Regions from separate parts of the Ramlibacter sp. AN1015 genome, predicted to be linked through region 3. Evidence: predicted binding sites of a transcription regulator. Region 3 holds the regulator's gene; each other region holds the start of a gene.
What was found. Region 3 encodes LexA, which represses DNA repair genes until DNA is damaged. Its sites were predicted from a motif close to ACTGTATNNNNATACAGT; they were not measured.
Positions count from the first base shown of each region.

Region 1 (7,378 bases), on a different contig from region 3:
ATGGCGGTGGCCTCGGCGACGGACTGCACGGCCAACGCGCGGGCAGGCCGCAACAGGATCGCGTCGAGGCGTCCGCAGTGGGGGAAGCAGGCGGTGAGGCGGCGCAGGTCGTCCATGGCGGCCAGCTTATGCGAGAGCTCGGGTGCCTCAGTGGAAATCACGGCTGCGGCCCTGCCCCGCCAGGCGGCCCAGCCAGGCGGTGAGGTCCTCGACGCGGTGGGCCAGCAGGTGGCGCACCCGGCCGCCGCTGTGCGGATCGCGCTGCCACACGCCCTCGATGGCGAGCAGGCGCGAGCGCAGCAGCGCGTCGCGCTGGCGCTCGACCAGGTCGTTCCAGACGATCACGTTGACGGTGCCGGTCTCGTCCTCGATGGTGACGAAGAGCGTGCCCTTGGCGGTGGGCGGGCGCTGGCGCATGTTGACGATGCCGCAGGCCCGCGCCGGGGCATCGTGCGGCAGGCGGTTGAGCCGCTGCGCGCTGTGCCAGCCCTGGGCGTCCAGCCGGGGCCGCAGCAGCGCGAGCGGATGGCGGCGCAGGGTGAGGCCGGTGGCGGCATAGTCGAAGACGATGTCCTCGCCCTCGCCCGCGGCCGGCAGGTGCAGCAGGTCTTCCTGGATGGGGGCATCGCGCAGCAGGCCATGCGCGCGCCGGGCGCCGGTGGCGGCCCAGACCTGCTGGCGCCGGTGCCCCGCCAGGCTGGACAGCGCATCGGCCGCGGCCAGCAGGCCCATGTCCTTGCGATCGAGCGCGGCGCGCAGGGCCAGGTCTTCGACGTCGGTGAAGGGCCGCGCATCGCGCGCGGCCTCGATGCGCGCGCCGCCCTTTTCGCTCAGCCCGCCGATCTGCCGCAGGCCCAGGCGCACGGCGGGCTGCAGGGTGCCGCTGCCCCGCCCGTCCAGCGGCTCGCCGGCCTCGCGGGCCGTGCCCGGCGCCTCCAGGGTGCAGTCCCAGCGGCTGGCCGTCACGTCCACCGGCCGCACCTCCACGCCGTGGCGCTGGGCGTCCTGGATCAACTGCGAGGGCGTGTAGAAACCCATGGGCTGGGCGTTGAGCATGCCGGCCAGGAAGCAGGCCGGCTCGTGGCACTTGAACCAGCTGCTGAAATACACCAGCAGCGCGAAGCTGGCGGCGTGGCTCTCGGGGAAGCCGTATTCGCCGAAGCCTTCGATCTGCTTGAAGATGCCTTCGGCGAAATCGCGCGGGTAGCCCCGCACCACCATGCCCTCGACCAGCGGCACGCGGAACTTGTGCACGCCGCCGCGGCGCGACCAGGCCGCCATCGAGCGGCGCAGCGCGTCGGCCTGGTCGGCGCTGAAGCCGGCCGCCACCATGGCCAGCTGCATCACCTGCTCCTGGAAGATCGGCACGCCCAGCGTGCGGCCCAGCGGCACGGCCAGTTCGTCCTTGACGTAGCGCACCGCCAGCCCCTGGCGCTCGCGCTGGCGCGCGCGCAGGTAGGGATGGACCATGCCGCCCTGGATGGGGCCGGGCCGCACGATGGCCACCTGCACCACCAGGTCGTAATAACGGCGTGGCCGCAGGCGGGGCAGCATGGCCATCTGGGCGCGGCTCTCGACCTGGAACACGCCCACGCTGTCGGCGCGGCACAGCATCTCGTAGACCTGCGGGTCTTCCTCGGGGATGTGCTGCAGGTGCCAGGCCGCGTCGTCCTTGCGGCCGCGCCAGGCGTTGGACAGCTGCAGGCAGCGGCGCAGCGCGCTGAGCATGCCCAGCGCCAGCACATCGACCTTGAGCATGCCCATGGCCTCCAGGTCGTCTTTTTCCCACTGGATGATGGAGCGCTCGGGCATGGAGGCGTTCTCCACCGGCACCAGCCGCGTGAGCTTGTCCTGCGTGAGCACGAAGCCGCCCACGTGCTGGCTCAGGTGGCGCGGAAACCCCCGCAGCTGCTGCGCGAGGGCCATCCACAGGCCGATGCGGTGCGGCGTCTCGTCGATGCCCATGTCGCGTGCCAGCGCCGCGAGGCGGTCGGCCTGGATATCGACCTCGAACCAGTGGTGGTCCTTGGCGAAGGCATCGACCAGGCGCTCGTCGATGGCCAGCGCCTTGCCCGCGTCGCGGATCGCCATGCGGCTGCGGTAGCGCACCACCACCGCGGCGATGGCGGCGCGCTCGCGGCCGTACTTGCGGTAGATGTACTGGATGACCTCCTCGCGGCGCTGGTGCTCGAAATCGACGTCGATGTCGGGCGCCTCGTGCCGCTCCATGCTGATGAAGCGCTCGAACAGCATGCGTGTGCGCTCGGGCGAGACCTCGGTGATGTGCAGGCAATAGCACACCAGCGAGTTGGCCGAGGAGCCGCGGCCCTGGCACAGGATGCCCTGGTCGCGGGCGTAGCGCACGATGTCCTCCACGGTGAGGAAGAACATCTCGTAGCGCTTGGCCCGGATGATGCGCAGCTCCTTGGCGAGCTGGGCCCGGTGCTCGGGCGCGAGGCCCTGCGGGTAGCGCCGGCGCGCGCCGCGCAGCGTCAGGCGCACGAGCATGCCGATGGGCGTGCAGCCGGCGCGCACCGTCTCCAGCGGGTAGTTGTAGCGGATCTCGTCGAGCGTGAAGCGGCAGCGCGCGGCAACCGCCCGCGTGGCCGCGAGCAGCTCGGGCGGATGCAGCTGCGCGAGACGGGCGCGATAGCGCAGATAGCGCTGGGCGTTGGGCTGCAGCGCGAAGCCGCACTCGGCCACCGGCCGGCCCTCGCGCACGGCGGTGATCACGTCGTGCAGCCGCTTGCGCGAGCGCCGGTGCATCAGCACCCCGCCCGTGGCCACCAGCGGCACGCCGCAGGCCGCCCCGGCCTGGCGCAGCAGTGCGAGCCAGAGCGCGTCGCCGAGCTCGCCACTCAGGCGCACGCCCAGCCAGAGGCGCTCGCCCAGGTGCTCGCGGGCGCGCCGCAACTGCTCGGTGAGGCGGTGCAGGTCGAAGGCCTGCGGCGCATCGCGATCGGGCACCCAGAGGCGCTCGCATCCGGCCAGCAGGCGCCAGTCGCTCGCGTCCCAGTCGACCGCGTAGTCGCCCTTGGGGGCCTGGCGCCGCGCGGCGCTGATGAACTCGCACAGGTCGCCCCAGCCGAAAGCGTTGCGCGCGAGCGCCACCACGGTGCCGCCGGGCAGCCGGAACTCGCTGCCGAACAGCAGGCGGAACGGCCGCACGCGCGGGCGGGCGGAGTCTTCGGACTGCAGGCGAGCGGCTTCCTTGAGGTGATCGCGCAGCGCCACGTGGGCCTGCACCACGCCGGCCACCGAACACTCGTCGGTGAGGGCCAGCGCCTCGTAGCCCAGGTTGTAGGCGCGCTGCACCAGCTCGTGCGGATGCGAGGCGCCGCGCTGGAAGCTGAAGTTGCTGATGCAGTGCAGCTCGGCATAGGCGGGCAGCGGGTCCGCGCCCGGGGCCAGCACCGGCGGGATGTCGTCTTCGCTCGCGTCCTCGGGCTCGAGGGGCGGCAGCTGGCGCTCAGGCATAGAGCCCCTGCAGGTACCAGCGCGGCGCAACGCCGGGAGCGCCGTGCTCGCAGTAGATCCAGAGCAGGCCCGCCCGCTCGCTGCGGGCGATGCAGTAGTCGCGCACCACCGCCCCGCCCTCCTCCCACCAGCCGGTCTCGATCCGCTGGCGTTGCGTGAGCAGGCGCAGCGGCCCCTCGTACCAGGGCCGTTCGCCGCGCACTTCGAGCCGCAGCGGCTGCGGCAGCAGCCAGGGCGGATAGAGGCTGCGCGGGCAAGCCGTTTCATCCTTCGCGCCGTCCTGCGCAGGCGAGCCGGAGCCCGGGAGCGACGCAGGAAGCCCTGCCTTCCCGGCGGTGCGCTCCCCGCCGCGCGCCTCGCCCACCCGCAGCCGGGAGGCCACGCGCGCCCGGCCGGCCGCCTTGCCCGGTGCCAGCAACGCGGGCAGGTGCCGCACCGCGGGCTCCCAGCACTGCATGCGCTCGGGCCGCCAGTCGGCCCGCGGCAGCGGCACCAGCACCCGGTCTTCGCCCAGGCGGGCCGACAGCCGCTCCACCAGCTGGTGCAGGCGCTCGCCGGTGACGTTGTCCTCGGGCAGGAAGCTGCGGCTGGCGTCTGACCAGGGCGCGGTCTCCAGGGTGCGCAGGCGCAGGTGGTTGGCGGGTGCGGCCAGCCGGGCGCGGGCCAGCTGCTCGCCGACCAGGCGGCGCAGGTGCGCCATCTCCTGCGCCGCCTCGGCCGTGCGCACCACCAGCCGCTCGTGCGGCGGCAGCGCGACGCCGTCCAGGCGCTTGAGGTCCAGCGTCCACTCCAGCTCCAGCCCCAGCACGCCCCGGTGGCGCGCCCGCAGCCACAGCTGCAGCTGGGCCAGCAGGCGCTGGGCGGTCCACATCAGCTCGGGCGCGCTGCTGGCCAGCGCGGGCAGCTCGAGCCGCAGGTCGAACACCTCGGGCAGCTGCAGCCAGGCGTGGCGGGCAGGCCGCTCACCCCAGGCGACGTCCAGCGCCTCCAGCAGGGCCGCACCGAAACGCCGCGCCACCGGGCCGCGCGGCAAGGCGCGCAGCGCCCCCCAGCTGCGGCAGCCGGTGCGCTCGAGCAGCGGCGCGTGCGGCGCGGCCGCCGACAGCAGGGGCAGGGGCAGGTCGTGCGGCACCCGCGGCGGCGGCGCGGCGCCCGCCACCTTCAGCCGCAACAGGGCCAGGGCCACGAGGCAACTGGGGCCCTCGGACCAGGGAACGGCGTACAGGGCCGGGGGCTGCTCAAGAGATGCCGATACAGGCACATGGAACGCAGGTGCGGTTGGTACGGAGGCAGACGCGGATGCAGCTGCGGATGACGCGGATACATCCGCCGCAGTCGCCGCAGGCGCCGCAGCCGCCGCAGGCGACGCAGGCGACGCGAGCCGCGCAGGCCGCCCGGGCTCTCCCGGCTGTGCGGGCTGGACCAGCCCCTCGGGCAGGGCTTCGGGCGACAGCAGCTGGTGCAGCAGTGCCTCGCGCCCGCCGAACAGGCGCTCGCTGGCCGAGACTTCCAGCAGCCAGGCTTCTTCGAGCCGGGTGACCCGCGGCGTGAACCGCAGGCAGTGCCAGCCCCAGGCCGCCACGTCTTCATGCGGCACTTGCAGCGCGATCCAGTGCATGGAGCTCCTTGCGTGGGGGGGCCGGCTGCGGATCGGGGGCCCGCCGCGCCTGCAGCAAGGCGGCGAGCAGCGCGTGCAGAGGCGGCAGCAGCACGGGCGAGACCAGGGGCGGGCCGCGCCGCTTGAGCACGTGCACCTTGAGCGCCTCGCCCGATTCCAGCAGCAGGCGCAGCCGCGCCGGCGAGTTCTGCTGGCGCGCGGCCTCGGGACGCAGGACGAACAGCAGGCGCCGGTGCTGCTGGGCGGCCAGGTGCAGCCGGCGCAGATCGGACGCCTGCGCCTGCGGCAGCCAGGCCAGCACGGCCGCCGCCTCGGCGCAGCGCAGGGCCTGCTCGCTGGCCCAGAGCCGGGCCGCGGGCTTGTCGGCCCGCACCCACAGCAGGCGCTGCGCAGGCAGCCCCTGCGCCTGCAGGCTGGGCGCGAACACCGGGTGCGGCGGCGCCACCAGCACCACCGGCCCGCCCTGCCCCTGCACCGCACGGGCCAGCGCCGGCACCAGCAAGCGCCACACGTGCTGCTGCGGCCGCGCCTGCAGCAGCTCCACCAGCTGCCCCACCGGCCAGCCGCCGCCGGGCAGCACGGCGTCGAGCGCAGGCAGGCCGGTGGACAGGGTCTGCTCCTCGCGCGCAGCCAGCTGATCGACCCGCCAGACGTGCTCGGGCAACTCGAAATCGGAAGGGGACGATGGAGACAGAATGGCGGACACGGGGTGCAGCGGCAAAGCCGGGAAGACGAAAACAACTGTCTGTTTATACAGTTATTCGCCATCCAGGAAAGCCGGTTTGACCCTGCCCTGCGCTCAAGCTTGCGACTTGTCCGCCTTTTTCACATGCCTCAACCGTCGTCCCCGCTGTCGTCCCTGCTGTCTTCCCCGCCCCGCCCGATCCAGCCTGAGGATTTCGCCGCAGACGCCTGGGAGATCGCCCGCCGGCTCATCGGCGCGACCTTCCTGGTGGACGGCGTGGGCGGGGTGATCGTGGAGACCGAGGCCTACGACCAGGGCGACCCGGCCTCGCACACGTTCACCGGCCCCAGCCCGCGCAACGCCGCCATGTTCGGCCCGCCGGCCCGCGCCTACGTCTACCGCTCCTACGGCATCCACTGGTGCCTGAACTTCGTCTGCCGGGAACAGGGCCATGGCGCGGGGGTGCTGATCCGCGCCATCGAGCCGACGCAGGGGCTGGAGCGCATGCGCGAGCGGCGCGGGCTGGAGGACCCCCGATTGCTGTGCTCGGGCCCGGGGCGGGTCGGCCAGGCACTGGGCATCACGCACGGCATGAACGGCTGGCGCCTGGACGAGCCGCCATTCGCACTGTCATGGGGGCCGCCGGACGTGCCCGTGGCCACGGGGCCGCGCATCGGGATCTCCAAGGCCGTGGACGTGCCCTGGCGCTTCGGCTGGGCGGGCTCGAAGTTCCTGAGCCGGGCGATGCAGCTGCCGGCCAGGGCGGCGAAGGCGTTCTGAGCCTCTCGTCGCGGCCAGCCGTGGAGCGCGCGAGGTCCGCACAAGGGGAGGCGTGAACACCAAAGGCTACATTTCCTCTCTGGATCCGATTCCACACCGGCCCCGAGCCTCACAGGAGAGAGAAATCGCATGCACCCGTCCAACCGCCTGTCCAGCCGGCCCGGCACCCCGCCCTCTTCTTCGGCCCCCTCGCCCCACGCGTCGGCCGTCGCCGCGGACCCCAAGGCGCAGGCCATCGACGACGCCAAGACAGCTCCCCGCTCCCGCGCCTCGCTCCAGCAATTGCGGATCGATACAGCGCTCTATACGTACGGCCGCTACCGCTGCGGCGCCACACCTCGGGCCGACCTGCTCCTGACGCAGCAGATGCGCGACGCGACGCTTCCGGCTCTCGAGCGGACCCTGCAACCGGACCTGCGCCCGGCACTGCGCGATCGCAAGGCCGAGAGCGTGCGCCCGCCACGCATATCGAGCCTCCCCGGCTCCTTCGCTGCCACGGTCGCCACATCCTTCGCCTCCTTCGCCTCCTTCGCATCGTTCAAGGCAGGCGCGAACAAGAGCTGCGCCGAACTGTTCGGCCTGCCGGACGCTGCTTTCACGGCAGCGTTCCGCCGGCACATTGCCCAGCGGGTGGGTCCGCCAGGCGCGGTCGATGAGAAGCGTTTCGCCCGGGGTGTGGCTCTGCTGGCGGAGCTGGCCACGCAGACCTGCCCGCCGACCCTCGGAGCGGACGAGTTCCGTGAACGCATCCACGCGACAGCGGGACTGGTGATGCGGTGGCTCGGGGGACCGCGCCTCACCGCTTCACGCCTGGACCA
Region 1 is NZ_JBBJUM010000003.1:79,468-86,845, forward strand. Features, by position in the region: gene WG922_RS05660 (MOSC domain-containing protein) at 1-161, opposite strand, end outside; gene WG922_RS05665 (error-prone DNA polymerase) at 148-3,477, opposite strand; gene WG922_RS05670 (DNA polymerase Y family protein) at 3,470-5,095, opposite strand; gene imuA (translesion DNA synthesis-associated protein ImuA) at 5,064-5,792, opposite strand; gene WG922_RS05680 (DNA-3-methyladenine glycosylase) at 5,925-6,560, shown strand; gene WG922_RS05685 (hypothetical protein) at 6,690-7,378, shown strand, end outside.
Region 1: a site for LexA is predicted at 5,836-5,853, ahead of imuA (translesion DNA synthesis-associated protein ImuA). Genes of this name have one in related genera too.

Region 2 (7,378 bases), on a different contig from region 3:
GCGCGCTGCAGCAGCACTTCGAGCAGCCCCAGCTCGCGCGCCGACAGCTCGAGCGTGCGGCCTTCGATGGTGGCCACCCGGCCGGTCTGGTCGTACACCAGCGGCCCGTGGCGGATGGTGCTGCTGGTGCCGCCCATGCCGCGCCGCGTGAGGGCGCGCACGCGCGCTTCGAGCTCCTGAAGCGAAAAGGGCTTGGCCATGTAGTCGTCGGCGCCGAGGTCCAGCCCCTTCACGCGCTCTTCGACGCTGTCGGCCGCGGTGAGGATCAGGACCGGGATCGTCGAGCCACGCGCCCGCAGGCGCCGCAGCACTTCCAGGCCATGCAGCCGCGGCAAGTCGAGGTCGAGGATCAGGAGATCGAACTCGTTGTTGGTCAGGAGCGCCGCGTCGGCTTCGCTGCCGCTGGAGATCTGGTCTGCAGCCGCTCCCGCGGCCCGCAGGCTGCGCAGCAGGGCATCGGCGAGCACCTGGTCGTCTTCCGCGATGAGAATGCGCATGCTTGTCTCCAAGAGCCGCGTCTGGCGCGTGGCTGCAGGGAAATTCTAGGCGGCCGGGCCAGCCCAGGCCTCCAGGCCCATGGTGACCACCGTCGCCACCGCTTCGCCGACCTCGGCGCGGAACTCGGCTTCGGCCTGATCGACCGCGGCGCGGAAAGCCTGCAGCCAGGCGAGACCATCGGGGGTGAAACGCACCAGGCGCGCCCGCGCATCGGCCGGGTCGGGCTCGCGCAGCACCAGCCCCCAGGCTTCGCACTGGGTGACGAGATCGCCCATGGCCTGCTTGGTCATGCCGGCCACCGCGGCGAGTTCGGTGAGGCGGGAACCCTGCAGCGCCAGGTGCCGCGTGATGTGGATGTGGGCTGCGCCGATCTGTCCACGGGCCGCCAGCCGTGAGAGCGCAAGCGGCGCGTCGGCGTCATGCGCCATCAGGTGCAGCACCCGGTCGTCGAAGCGCCGGCTGGCATGCCCCAGGAGCCGTCCGAGATGGGACCGGCGCCAGCCGTCGTCGGGGGTGTCGTGCATCTCCAAATCGTAAGGCAAACTGACCAAAAAACTGGAAGTTCTGCTTTCACAGGCCTTTACAGTACTGGTCAAGCATCCAGCGCGCATCCGGCGGGCATCGGATGCCGCCACCGCAAGCATTTGATTCACAAGGAGAATTTCCCCATGGATGCACAAGTCAAGGGCAGCAAGATCGCGCCGGCCAACGCCAACGCCGCCAATCCCGCAGACACCGAGAAGTCCAAGGCTCTGCAAGCTGCGCTGGCCCAGATCGAGAAGCAGTTCGGCAAGGGCACCATCATGCGGCTCGGCGAAGGCGAGAAGATCGAGGACATCCAGGTCGTCTCCACCGGATCGCTCGGTCTGGACATCGCGCTGGGCGTCGGGGGCCTGCCGCGCGGACGCGTGGTCGAGATCTACGGGCCCGAATCGTCCGGCAAGACCACGCTGACCCTGCAGGTCATCGCCGAGATGCAGCGCCAGGGCGGCACCTGCGCCTTCGTGGACGCCGAGCACGCGCTGGACGTGCAGTACGCCAACAAGCTCGGGGTGAACCTGCCCAGCCTGCTGATCAGCCAGCCCGACACCGGCGAGCAGGCGCTTGAAATCGTCGATAGCCTGGTGCGCTCGGGTGCCGTGGACCTGATCGTGATCGACTCCGTGGCCGCCCTGGTGCCCAAGGCCGAGATCGAAGGCGAGATGGGCGACTCGCTGCCCGGCCTGCAGGCCCGGCTGATGAGCCAGGCACTGCGCAAGCTCACCGCCACCATCAAGAAGACCAACTGCATGGTCATCTTCATCAACCAGATCCGCATGAAGATCGGCGTGATGTTCGGCAGCCCCGAGACCACCACCGGCGGCAACGCGCTGAAGTTCTACGCCTCCGTGCGCCTGGACATCCGTCGCACCGGCACCATCAAGAAGGGCGAAGAGGCCATCGGCAACGAAACCAAGGTCAAGGTGGTCAAGAACAAGGTGTCTCCCCCGTTCAAGACGGCCGAGTTTGACATCCTGTTCGGCGAAGGCATCAGCCGCGAGGGCGAAATCATCGACATGGGCGTGACCGCCCGCATCCTCGAGAAGTCGGGCGCCTGGTATGCGTACCAGGGCGAGAAGATCGGCCAGGGCAGGGACAACGCGCGCGAGTTCCTGCGCGAGAACCCCGAGCTCGCCTACGAAATCGAGAACAAGGTTCGCGAATCCCTGGGCATCCCGCTGCTGCCGCCTGCCGAGGGTGCAGGCAGCGCCGACTGAGAGGTGCCATGGTGCAGGCGCCGCTGTCGCTGAAAGGGCGGGCCCTGCGCCTGCTCTCGATGCGCGAGCATTCCCGCCTCGAACTCGAACGCAAGCTGGCCGCGCGCGAAACCGAACCCGGCGAGCTGCGCGAGGTGCTGGACGATTTGCAGGCGAAGGGTTTCATCAACGAGACGCGGGTCGCCGAATCGGTGGTGCACCGACGGGCGGGCCGGCTGGGCGCGGCACGGATCCGGCAGGAGCTGCAGGCCAAGGGCCTGGACAGCGAGCTGGTGGCGCATGCGGTGCATCAGCTGCGCGCGACCGAGCTCGCGCGTGCACGTGCCGTGTGGCAGCGCAGGTTCGGTGCACCGCCGCAGGACGCGGCGCAGCGCGCCCGCCATGCGCGCTTTCTGGCTGCGCGCGGCTTCGCGGGCGAGGTGATAAGGCAGGTGCTGGCCGGCGGCGCTTCGGAGGACGACTTCGATGAGGGCGAGGAGGGGCTGGCGTAGGGGGCGCAGGCCCACGGAACGTGACCGGGTGCGAACCCCACGAAGCCTCGAAGCGCGCGCCGCACGAAGCCACGAAGCCACGAAGCCACGAAGCCACCCAACTCGCGCGATGCTGCGCTACGCAGCTTGCTTCGAACCCCCGCCCGTTCTCAGAGACCCAGCATCAGCTTCAGGTTCTGCACGGCCGCGCCGCTGGCGCCCTTGCCCAGGTTGTCCAGCTGCGCTACTAGCACCGCGTGCTGGTGATCCATGTTGTGGAACACGCGCAGGACCATGCGGTTGCTGTCGTTCAGTGCCATCGGATCAAGCTTGCCCGACTCGGTGGCAGCCTGGACCGACACCCACTCGCTGCCTGCATAGTGGCGTGCCAGCGCCTCGTGCAGGTCCTGGGCCGACGGCTTGCCGGGCAGCAGGTCCAGGTGCAGGGGCAACTGCACCAGCATGCCCTGGCGGAAATTGCCCACCGAAGGAATGAAGATCGGCCGGCGGGTAAGGCCGGTGTAGCGCATGATTTCCGGCAGGTGCTTGTGCTTCAGTCCAAGGGCGTAGAGCTCAAAAGCAGGCGCCCGGCCGGCTTCGTAGTCCTCGATCATGGAGCGCCCGCCGCCGGAATAACCGCTGACCGAGGGCAGGTGCAGCGGCCAGTCGGGGGGGATCAAGCCGGCATCGATCAGCGGTCGCACCAGGGCAATGGCACCGGTGGCGTAGCAGCCCGGATTGCTCACGCGCCGGGCCGCCGCCACTGCATCGCGCTGGCCGGGCGCGAGCTCGGGAAATCCGTACACCCAGCCCTCTGCCGTGCGGTGCGCGGTCGATGCGTCGATGATCCGGGGACCGGTGCCCCGGGCCCGCTCGATCGCATCGACCATGGCGGCCGATTCGCGCGCTGCGTCGTCGTGCAGGCACAGGATCACCAGGTCCACTGCGGCCATGAGATCGCGCTTGGCCGACAGGTCCTTGCGCAGCGCGGGGGCGATGCTTACCAGCTCCACGGCGGGCATCTGCTCGAGCCGCTCGCGGATCTGCAGACCGGTGGTGCCGGCCTCGCCGTCAATGAAAACCTTGTGCGCTTTGGGCATGCTGCATCCTGGCGTGAGAGCCCGGCCGAGGCCCTCGGCAGCGGGCATTTGTCGCATCGCACCATGATACAGTCGGCGGCTGCTGCTTCGGCACCCGCATCCCGGCCTGCCTCATGCGCCGGGCACTCCCCAAGTTTCCCGAGAGAGTTCCTCATGAAGATTCACGAGTACCAAGGCAAGGAGATCTTGCGCAGCTTCGGCGTGCCCGTGCCGCGCGGCATCCCGGCGTTCACGGTGCAGGAAGCGGTAGAGGCCGCGCAGAAACTCGGCGGTCCGGTGTGGGTCGTCAAGGCGCAGATCCATGCCGGCGGGCGTGGCAAGGGCGGTGGCGTGAAGGTGGCCAAGTCCATCGACGACGTGAAGCGGCTGGCCGGCGAAATCCTGGGCATGCAGCTCAAGACCCACCAGACCGGCCCCGAGGGCCAGAAGGTGCGCAGGCTCTACATCGAGGACGGCGCCGACATCCAGCAGGAATACTACGTCTCGGTGGTCACCGACCGGGCCACGCAGAAGATCGCCTTCATCGCCTCCAGCGAAGGCGGCATGGACATCGAGGAAGTGGCGCATGCCACGCCCGAGAAGATCATCACGGTCTTCGCCGATCCGCTGAAGGGCCTCACCGACGAGCAGGCCCGCGAGATCGCCAGCGGCATCGGCATGCCGGCCGATTCCACCGCGCAGGCCGTCGATGTCTTCAAGAAGCTGTATCGCTGCTACATGGAGACCGACGCCTCGCTGGTGGAGATCAACCCCCTGAACCGCGACGGCAAGGGCAACATCATCGCGCTCGACGCCAAGTTCAACTTCGATTCCAACGCGCTGTTCCGCCACCCCGACATCGTGGCCCTGCGCGATCTCGACGAAGAAGACGCCGCCGAGATCGAGGCCAGCAAGTTCGACCTCGCCTACATCAGCCTGGACGGCAACATCGGCTGTCTCGTGAACGGCGCGGGCCTTGCGATGGCCACCATGGACACCATCAAGCTGTTCGGCGCCGAGCCCGCGAACTTCCTCGACGTCGGCGGCGGCGCCACGCCCGAAAAGGTGACGGAAGCCTTCAAGATCATGCTGAAGAACCCGAAGGTCAAGGCCATCCTGGTCAACATCTTCGGCGGCATCATGCGCTGCGACACCATCGCCACGGGCGTCATCACCGCCTGCAAGGCCGTCAACCTGAACGTGCCGCTGGTGGTGCGGATGAAGGGCACCAACGAGGAGCTCGGCAAGAAGATGCTGGCCGAATCGGGCCTGCCCATCATCAGCGCGGACACCATGGCCGAAGCGGCCCAGAAGGTCGTGGCCGCCGTCAAGGCTTGAAGGAATTCCCATGTCGATCTACATCAACAAAGACACCAAGGTCATCACCCAGGGCATCACGGGCAAGACCGGCCAGTTCCACACCGAGAAGTGCCAGGAATACGCCAATGGCAAGAACTGCTTCGTCGCCGGCGTGAACCCCAAGAAGGCCGGCGAGAAGATCTTCGACATCCCGATCTTCGGCTCGGTCAAGGAAGCCGCCGCACAAACCGGCGCTACGGTGTCGGTGATCTACGTGCCGCCGGCGGGCGCCGCCGCCGCGATCTGGGAAGCCGTGGAAGCCGACCTCGACCTGGCGATCTGCATCACCGAAGGCATCCCGGTGCGCGACATGCTCGAAGTGCGCAACCGCATGAAGGCCAAGGAAGCCGCGGGCGGCAAGAAGACGCTGTTGCTGGGGCCGAACTGCCCCGGCCTCATCACGCCCGACGAAATCAAGATCGGCATCATGCCGGGCCACATCCATCGCAAGGGCCGCATCGGCGTGGTCTCGCGCTCGGGCACCCTGACCTATGAGGCCGTCGCCCAACTCACCGAGATCGGCCTGGGTCAGTCCAGCGCCGTGGGCATCGGCGGCGACCCGATCAACGGCCTCAAGCACATCGATGTGATGCAGGCCTTCAACGACGATCCCGACACCGACGCCGTCATCATGATCGGCGAGATCGGCGGACCCGACGAGGCGGAGGCCGCCCGCTGGTGCAAGGACCACATGAAAAAGCCCATCGTCGGCTTCATCGCCGGCGTGACCGCACCGCCCGGAAAGCGCATGGGACACGCCGGTGCGCTGATCTCCGGCGGTGCCGATACGGCCGACGCCAAGCTTGCGGTGATGGAGGAGTGCGGCTTCAAGGTCACCCGCAACCCCTCCGAGATGGCCAAGCTGTTGAAAGCGCTGCTGTAAGCTGCTGTAAGCTCGGGAATGTCTCCTCGGCTGGCGCTCCTTGCCAGCCGGCGCCCACTGGCCGTTCGCGCGGCCAGCGGCCATGCACGGTGACCGTCCTTCACGTCCGCCCTTAACGCCAGATCAACTCGCCGGGCCACCGGCGGCACACAACTAGCATGGAAGCATTCGCCTCCCCCACCTTCTGGATCGCCGTCGGCCAGATCATCCTCATCGACATCCTGCTCGGCGGCGACAACGCGGTGGTCATCGCGCTGGCCTGCCGCGGCCTGCCGCCTGCGCAGCGCAGGATGGGCATCATCTACGGCACGGCCGGCGCCATCGTTCTGCGGGTCGTGCTGATCGCCTTCGCGCTGGCGCTGCTGGCGGTTCCGTACCTGAAGCTGGTAGGGGCGGTGCTGCTGCTGTGGATCGGGGTGAAGCTGCTGGTGCCGCAAGACGAGGACGAGCACGCCAACATCAGCCCGAGCGACAAGCTCTGGGGCGCTGTCAAGACCGTGATCGTGGCCGACCTGGTAATGAGCGTGGACAACGTGCTGGCCATCGCCGGCGCCGCCGAGAGCGCCGGCGATCACCAGCTGGGCCTGGTGATCTTCGGCCTGCTCGTGAGCATTCCCATCATCGTGGCGGGCAGCCAGATCGTGCTCAAACTGATGGATCGCTTCCCGATCATCATCACCCTGGGCGGCATGCTCCTGGGATGGATCGCCGGCCAGATGGCCTACACCGACCCCGCGGTCAAGCCCTTCCTCCCGGCCGACAAGAGCTGGGAGTACGCGGCGGCAGCGGCCGGCGCGCTGCTGGTGCTGGCCGTAGGCAAGCTGATCCAGCGCAGCCGGGCGGGCGGCGGTTCCGCAGCGGCCTGACGCTGGTGCCGGCCCGCAACACGCGGGCCGGTTTCTTCAGACCGCGCTTGTAACGACCTGTACGGTCTGCTACCTTCCCCGCAGCCTTGCGCCTCGGCGGTGACGCGGGCCGGCGCGTGGCGTGGAGCCCCGCCCCAACCGATTGACCAGACCGGGCGGTAGCACTCACGTGGGCAGGTTTTCTTCAGCAGCACACAGCACTTCATCCCACGGGCCGAAGCGCCGCAGCGTCTGGCGCGCCGATGCGCTGCTCGGACTGGTCGTGGTCATGGCGGTGCTGGCGCTTCACCTGGCCACGGACATCATCGGCACCCTCGAGCGCCGCTTCTACGACTGGGGCAGCACGCAGGGCGCGCGCGAGCCTTCGGACCGCGTCGCCGTCATCGCCATCGACGACGCCAGCATTGCGGCCATCGGCCGCTGGCCCTGGCCCCGAGACGTGCATGCTGCCCTGATCGACCGGCTT
Region 2 is NZ_JBBJUM010000005.1:168,784-176,161, forward strand. Features, by position in the region: gene WG922_RS10115 (response regulator transcription factor) at 1-497, opposite strand, end outside; gene WG922_RS10120 (MarR family winged helix-turn-helix transcriptional regulator) at 543-1,022, opposite strand; gene recA (recombinase RecA) at 1,167-2,255, shown strand; gene recX (recombination regulator RecX) at 2,264-2,746, shown strand; gene argC (N-acetyl-gamma-glutamyl-phosphate reductase) at 2,896-3,825, opposite strand; gene sucC (ADP-forming succinate--CoA ligase subunit beta) at 3,979-5,142, shown strand; gene sucD (succinate--CoA ligase subunit alpha) at 5,153-6,046, shown strand; gene WG922_RS10150 (TerC family protein) at 6,205-6,912, shown strand; gene WG922_RS10155 (CHASE2 domain-containing serine/threonine-protein kinase) at 7,181-7,378, shown strand, end outside.
Region 2: a site for LexA is predicted at 1,086-1,103, ahead of recA (recombinase RecA). Genes of this name have one in related genera too.

Region 3 (7,378 bases):
GCCCGCGGGCTGGCACAGGGGTGCCAGGCTTTTACGCGCCGCTCCTGGAGCGGGTATCAGCCCACAGCAGCTTCGAGCGCTACGAGCCGGTCGAGCTCGGCGCAGACGTCTGCCAGGCGACCAGAAATGACGATGCGGCCGATGGCGCTGCTGCCGGCTTGGGCACTGCGCGCTTCATCGATGCGCACCACCCGTACTTTGCTCGGGGGCACCTGCACCTGTGGGGAGCGAATGGGTCCGCTCCAGCGGCGCAGGCTGCGCCCGCCCGCCCCTGGGCCGGACCGCGCCTGACCAGCGGTACGAGAGCGTCCGCTGGCCGCGTCCGGGCAGGCGCGCTGCACCGTATCCCGGGCGGGAAGGTGGTCGCACTCCGGAAGCGCGGCGCGAGCAATGCTTTGCCCGACACCTTCAACAGTCCGTTCGCCGCTGCTTCTCGCCGCACCTGGAGCAGCAATCGAGTCGTTGCCGTGAGCAGTGCCTCGGGCGGCACGGTGGTCGGTACCGTGACCGGTACCGGTGATCGTCCCACCATGAGCAGAGCCGCAGGTCGCGTCGCAGGCTCCGTCGTTGGCCGATCCGTGAGCAGTACGTCGAGCACCATCGTGATCCGCACCGGCAGATGGTGCGCCGGAGAGCCATTCGACGGCGCTGTGTACCGGGCCGAACAGTGTGGCGATGAGAGGAAGAGCGAGTGCCATGTGGGTTCCTTGAGCTACAGGTTGTTCACAGGCAGGATTCCAAAGTTGCGACGCAGCCCAGGGTGATGGCACTACAGCCATACGCCCGCCACCTGGGGCTGGTCGAGACAGAAAGATTGGGCCGCCCTGCGCACACCCGGATTCAGGAGTGCGGGAGGACCGTGGGGCAGTACCCCTACATCAGCATGGTGTTGCGTATGAGCCCGACTGCCAGTCCTTCGATTTCGAAGGGTTCACCGGGCTCTACCACGATGGTCGGGTAGTCGGGGTTCTCGGCGTGCAACTCGATCAGGTGCTTGTTGCGGCGGAAGCGCTTCACCGTCACGTCGTCTCCAAGGCGGGCGACGATGATCTGGCCGTTCTTCGCGTCCTTGGTGGACTGCACGGCGAGAAGGTCGCCGTCCATGATGCCGGCGTCGCGCATGGACATGCCGCGCACCTTCAGGAGGTAGTCGGGGCGGCGCTGGAAGAGGCTGCTCTCGACGTAGTAGGTTTGATCGACGTGCTCTTGCGCGAGGATGGGGGAGCCGGCAGCGACGCGGCCCACGAGCGGCAATGCGAGCTGCGCGAGGCCTTGCAGCGGCAAGGTGAACTGGCGGATGCGGGATTCGTGGATGGAGCGCAGCGCGTCGTCTTTGAGGCGGATGCCGCGTGAGGTGCCGCTCACGAGCTCGATGACGCCTTTGCGCGCGAGGGCCTGCAGGTGCTCCTCGGCGGCGTTGGCCGAGCGAAAGCCCAGTTCGGCCGCAATCTCGGCGCGCGTGGGGGGCGCGCCCGTGCGGGTGATGGCGCCCTGGATCAGGTCCAGAATCTGTTGCTGGCGGGGCGTGAGCTTGGGGCTGTCCGACATGAACGGGATCTCCTGCGGCTGCTGACTCGTCTTGGCTGGTTACCTGGAGCGATCGGAGCGGTGTCGCACACTGTCTCGGCATCCAGTAACTGTATTTTTGACCAGTTTGTCCGGGAAGTGCAAGTGCGGGTTGAAAAAATCGTGGTGCTGGGCACCGGGGGAACAATCGCGGGGACGGCCGCATCGGTACAGGACCATCTCGGTTACGCGGCCGCGCAGCGAGGCATTGATGACCTCGTTGCAGGGATAGCAGGCCTGCATGCGCAGGAGCTGGAGCTGGAGCAGGTCGCGCAGATCGACAGCAAGGACATCGACGAGCGAATCTGGAGCTTGCTGATCGATCGATGCGCCCACTGGCTCTCCAAGCCGCAGGTGCGCGGCGTGGTGGTCACCCACGGAACGGACACGCTCGAGGAAACGGCGTTCCTGCTCCAGCGGGTGCTCGCTCCCGACAAGCCGGTCGTCCTCACCTGCGCGATGCGGCCCGCCACCGCGCTGATGGCCGACGGTCCGCAGAACCTGCTGGATGCAGTGACCGCGGCGCGAACGGCGGGCGTCCGCGGAGTGCTCGTGGTGTGCGCGGGCAAGGTGCATGAGGCGCTGCACGTCCGCAAGCGCCATACCTATGCGCTCGACGCCTTCGATTCCGGAGAACGCGGGCCGGTGGCGGTCGTCGAAGACGGAGCGCTGCGCCCCTTGAGCGGCTGGTCCGACGGGGGGCAGGGCGCCGACGACGCACTGCGCAAGCGGCTCGCCCGCGTGCAGCCCTGGCCGTGGGTGGAGATCGTGACCAGCCACGCCGGTGCACGCGCGGGCGCGGTGGATGCGCTGGTGGCGCAGGGCGTACGGGGGCTGGTGGTGGCGGGCACGGGCAACGGTACCGTTCACCACGCGCTGCTCGACGCCTTGCTGCGTGCACAGGACGCGGGCGTGCGGGTGGTACGTGCGACCCGCTGCGCGCAGGGGCGGGTATTGCCGCACCAAGGGGACGTCTTGCCGCACGCGGCAGTGCCTTCGCCCGTCAAGGCGCGCATCGATCTGCAACTGGCCCTGCTGGCGCAGGGCGAGGCCTGAGCAGCCGCCGATGTTCTCTGTCCTGCAGAGTCACCCATGGGCCTATCCGGCACTGGAGGTCGTACATATCGTCGGCATCGGTTTGCTGTTCGGCAACCTCGTCCTGCTCGAGCTACGGGTGTTCGGGCGAGGTGCCGCCTTGCCGCCGCAGGCCTTGGCACGCCTCAGCCTGGGCATTGCGGGCACCGGCTTCACCATCGCCGCTGCATCGGGCTTGCTGATGTTCGCCAGCCAGCCCGCGGAGCTTTTGGGAAATCGCGCGTTCACGCTCAAGATGCTGTTGCTGCTGGCGGCAGCGGGCAATGCGGCGCTGTTTCATGGCCGAGGCTCGCTGGCGCGTCTGGATGGCCTCGCACGCACCCTGATGGTGGTGTCTACTCTGATCTGGCTCGCGGTGATTGCTTGCGGCCGCTGGATTGCCTACGTGTGAACCGCTGAAGAAGGAGTGTTCCGATGCTACGTCGCAGTTTCGTTTGGGCCGGGCTTGCAGCGCCCGCCGTGGCGCTCGCCCACCATGGCTGGAGCCGCTTCGACCAGGACCGCCCGATCTGGTTGGAAGGGCGTGTTGCGCAGGTGAAGTGGCAGAACCCCCATGCCGAACTCGTGCTGGAGGTGCCGCAGGACCTGCGCGTGCCCGCGGACCTCGCGTCGCGCAGCTTGCCGGCGCAGTCCGCCCCTATCGATGGCAAGGCGTTGCTGTCACGGGCAGTCATCCCGACCCGCAAGGACAGCCGCTGGGAGGTGGAACTCGCGCCCCTCACGCGGATGCGCGCCTGGAAAGTCGAAGAGATCAAGCCCGGCACCCGGGTCGGCGTGCTGGGGTTCACCTTCCAGCAGGAGCAGGGCGAGCCGGTGCTGCGCGCCGAATACCTGTTCGTGGACGGGCGCGTGTACGCGCTGCGGTCGTCGCCCGCCTGAGCCGAGCGGCGCGTCCGCCCTGCGTGGCGCGCCCCTGCGGTGAGGTCATGCGAACCTGGCGCGGGGCCGGGAGGTGGGCCACGGCCTGACTTCGGTCGTAGGCCGCGTCTGCGCCCGAGTCCGCAGGGCGACCTGCGATGGTGCGGTACGTGAGCGATGCGTGCGGACGACGCTCAGCTATTCAACGCTGCCAATGCGCGCGCAGTGATTTCCTCGACGGTGCCGATGCCGCTGATGGCCCGGTACCGCGGTGCGTTCTGGGGATCGGATGTGGCCCAGTTGGCGTAGTAATCGACCAGCGGGCGGGTTTGCGCGGCGTAGACCTCCAGCCGCTTTTGCACCGTCTCCTCCTTGTCGTCCTCGCGCTGGATCAGCGGTTCACCGGTGACGTCGTCCAGACCGGCAATCTTGGGCGGATTGAACTTCACGTGATAGGTGCGGCCCGAGGCGGTGTGGGAACGGCGGCCGCTCATGCGTTCGACGATGGCTTCGAAGGGCACGTCGATCTCCAGCACGTAGTCGAGTTGCACCCCGGCGTGCTTGAGCGCATCGGCCTGGGGAATGGTGCGCGGGAACCCGTCGAACAGGAAGCCGCTCGCGCAATCGGGCTGCGCCAGGCGTTCCTTGACCAGGCCGATGATGATGTCGTCGCCCACCAGCGCGCCGGAGTCCATGACCTGCTTCGCTGCGATACCGAGGGGCGTTCCGGCCTTCACGGCGGCACGCAGCATGTCGCCGGTCGAGATTTGGGGGATGCCGTACTTCTGGCAGATGAACGCGGCCTGAGTGCCTTTGCCTGCGCCAGGCGCGCCCAACAGAATCAGTCTCATGGATGTCCTCGAAATCGAATGGGTCCGCTGGCAGCCGATCGCCTCACCAGGCCTGCCTCGCGGCGCTGCCGGAGCGCCCGCAGCGCGTGAACGCGCCGGAGGATAGCACGCGTCCCACTGGCAAACCTCGCCAGATCCGGGCGCGAGCACCCTCGTGCCGGCCTGGGAAATGCCGTGTCGCCGGCCTAGCCGACGCGGTGTGCCGAGGTGAACAGTGCGCGCACGCGCTGCAGGTCTTCGGGCGTATCGACGCCGGCGCCGGGCGCCCGCGGCGTGGTGTGCACCGCGATGGCATGGCCGTGCCAGAGGGCACGCAGCTGTTCGAGCGATTCAGCGAGCTCGGTGGGAGCCTGCGCAAGCTTGGGGAACGCCCGCAGAAAGCTCGCACGGTATCCATAGATGCCGATGTGCCGCAGCGGCGCCGGTTGCGGCACGCTTCCGATACCGTTGGCGAACGCGTCGCGCCACCACGGAATCGGTGCGCGACTGAAGTACTGCGCGAAGCCGCGGGCATCGGTGACCACCTTCACGACATGCGGGCTGCGCAGGTCCTCGACGGTCGCGACGGGGTGCGCAGCGGTGCTCATGCTGGCGTGCGGATGGCATTGCAGCAGTGCCGCCACCGCATCGACGAGTGCCGGGTCGATCAGGGGCTCGTCGCCCTGCACGTTGACGACGAGGTCGTCGCCGTCGAGGTGGAGGAGTTCGCACGCCTGGGCCAGCCGGTCGCTGCCCGACGGGTGATCGATGGCCGTCAGCACGGCTTCGACGCCGTGCGCAGCACAGGCCCGCACGATCGCGTCACTGTCGGCGGCCACCACGACCCGCGCGGCGGCCGATCGCCGCGCCCGTTCGGCTACGCGGACCACCATCGGACGGCCCCCGAGATCGGCCAGCGGCTTCTCGGGCAGCCGGGTGGAAGCGAGACGTGCGGGGATGAGAACCGTGAAGCCGGCGACCATGCCTCAGACCAGGGGAGTGCGCGCCGGGAGACGCTCGAGTTCTTCGTCGCTCAACGTGCGGGCTTCGTCTTCGAGCAGCACGGGGATGCCGTCGCGGATGGGATAGGCGAGGCGGGCGCTGCGCGAGATCAGCTCCTGATGGTCGCGGTCGTAATCGAGATAGCCCTTGGTGACGGGGCAGACCAGCAACTCAAGCAGTTTGGAGTCCATCGGCCGATGATAGCTTCGGGTGCAGCAGCCGATCGAAGCGGCTCCAGAAGCTCGCCTCTATCTGGACCACGAGCGGCACCGCCCAAGCATCGGGGCGGTGGCGCCAAAGCTTGACCGCGTCCTTTTCGGTGCACAGCAGCAGCCTGTGGGGTGGCAGCTGCGGCGGCTGCGCGAATGCCGCATGGTCGGGCAGGGCGACAGGGTGCCGCAGCGGCACGCCCGCCTTGCGCAGCATGTCGAAGAACACGTCGGGGCGGGCAATCCCCGCCACGGCGGTGACGCCGTCGGCGCCCGCTTCGGCGACCAGCGATGCCAGGGCGCGCCGCGTGCCGTCGGCCCGAACGGCCTCTTGCGCCAATCGCCGTGCGAGCAGCGCGCCTTCGACGGCCACCCCGTCCGGGCGCAAGACGAGATCGGTGGGCCGTGGCCATGACTCGCGCAGCGGACCGGCGGGCAGCAGCCAGCCGTTGCCAACGCCCCGGGTGTCGAAGACGCAAATCTCGATGTCACGGCCAAGAGCCAGGTGCTGCAGGCCGTCGTCGCTGATCAGCACCTGCGTGGCAGGGTGGCGGGCCAGTAGCGCGCGGGCGGCATCGACGCGGCGTGCGGCGACGAACACCGGCACGCTGCACCGTCGTGCCAGCAGCAAGGGCTCGTCGCCGACATCGCCCGCATCGCTGTCGGGAGTCACTTCGCGGCAGTCGCGCGTGCGGCGGCCGTAGCCGCGCGAGACCACGCCGCAGGACACGCCGGTTGCTTGCAGGTGCTCGATGACCGCCATCACCACCGGGGTCTTCCCGGCGCCGCCGGCCAGTACATTGCCCACGACGACTACTGGCACGCCCAGCCGCTCGCTCGAGCGCCAGCCGCGGCGATAGAGCAGCCGGCGCAGTGCCATGAGGGCGCCGTAGCCGGCAGCCAGCGGCAGCAGCAGCATGGCGGGTACGCCGCGCCGCAGCCAGGCGCGCTGCAGCGCCGCAGATAGCACCTAGGGCGCCCCCGCGCCTGCCGGGTTCTGCGCCGCGAACGTGACCTGTGTCAGGCCGCTGCGCCGCGCGGCTTCCAGTACGGTGATCACCGACTGGTGCGGCGAGGCGGCGTCGGCGCTGATGATGACCACGCTCTCCTTGCCGGCCTTGGCGGCATCCTGCAGCGCCCCAGCCAGCGCCTCCACGTTGCGCCCGGCAACCGGATTGCGGTTGATGCTGTAGCGCCCGTCGGCGGCGACGGCGACGATCACTTCCTTGGGATAGTCCCTCTGGGCATCGGCGTCGGCCACCGGCAGCCGCAACTGCAGTTCGGTGAACTTGCTGTAGGTGGTGGAGAGCATCAGAAAGATGAGCACCACCAGCAGGACGTCGATGAACGGGATGAGGTTGATCTCCGGCTCGGGCCTTGGGCGGGAACGGAAGTTCATGGCTTGCCGCCTACTTGCGCAGGGTGAACAGGTGGCGCGCGAAACGCTCCGACGCCAGTTCCAGCAGCAGCAGGTATTCGTCGACGCGGGCGCGGAAATAGCGCCAGAAGATGAGCGCGGGGATGGCGACGATCAGTCCGAACGCGGTGTTGTACAGCGCAATCGAGATGCCGTGCGCCAGCTGTGCCGGATTGCCGCCGGTCGCCCCGCCCGGCGTGGACTGGGAGCCGAAGATCTCGATCATGCCGATGACCGTTCCAAGCAGGCCCAGCAAGGGGGCCGCGGAGGCGATGGTGCCCAGCGCGCTGAGGTAGCGCTCGAGCCGGTGCGCCACAGCACGGCCCGTCTGCTCCATCACGGCGCGCAGGTCGCCTTCGCTGCAGCGCGGATTGGAGTTCAGCGCCCGGAAGCCGCTGGCG
Region 3 is NZ_JBBJUM010000016.1:45,575-52,952, reverse strand. Features, by position in the region: gene WG922_RS19725 (hypothetical protein) at 57-191, opposite strand; gene lexA (transcriptional repressor LexA) at 874-1,548, opposite strand; gene WG922_RS19715 (asparaginase) at 1,672-2,622, shown strand; gene WG922_RS19710 (hypothetical protein) at 2,633-3,052, shown strand; gene WG922_RS19705 (DUF6152 family protein) at 3,076-3,540, shown strand; gene adk (adenylate kinase) at 3,714-4,370, opposite strand; gene kdsB (3-deoxy-manno-octulosonate cytidylyltransferase) at 4,556-5,332, opposite strand; gene WG922_RS19690 (Trm112 family protein) at 5,336-5,542, opposite strand; gene lpxK (tetraacyldisaccharide 4'-kinase) at 5,523-6,479, opposite strand; gene WG922_RS19680 (ExbD/TolR family protein) at 6,531-6,959, opposite strand; gene WG922_RS19675 (MotA/TolQ/ExbB proton channel family protein) at 6,970-7,378, opposite strand, start outside.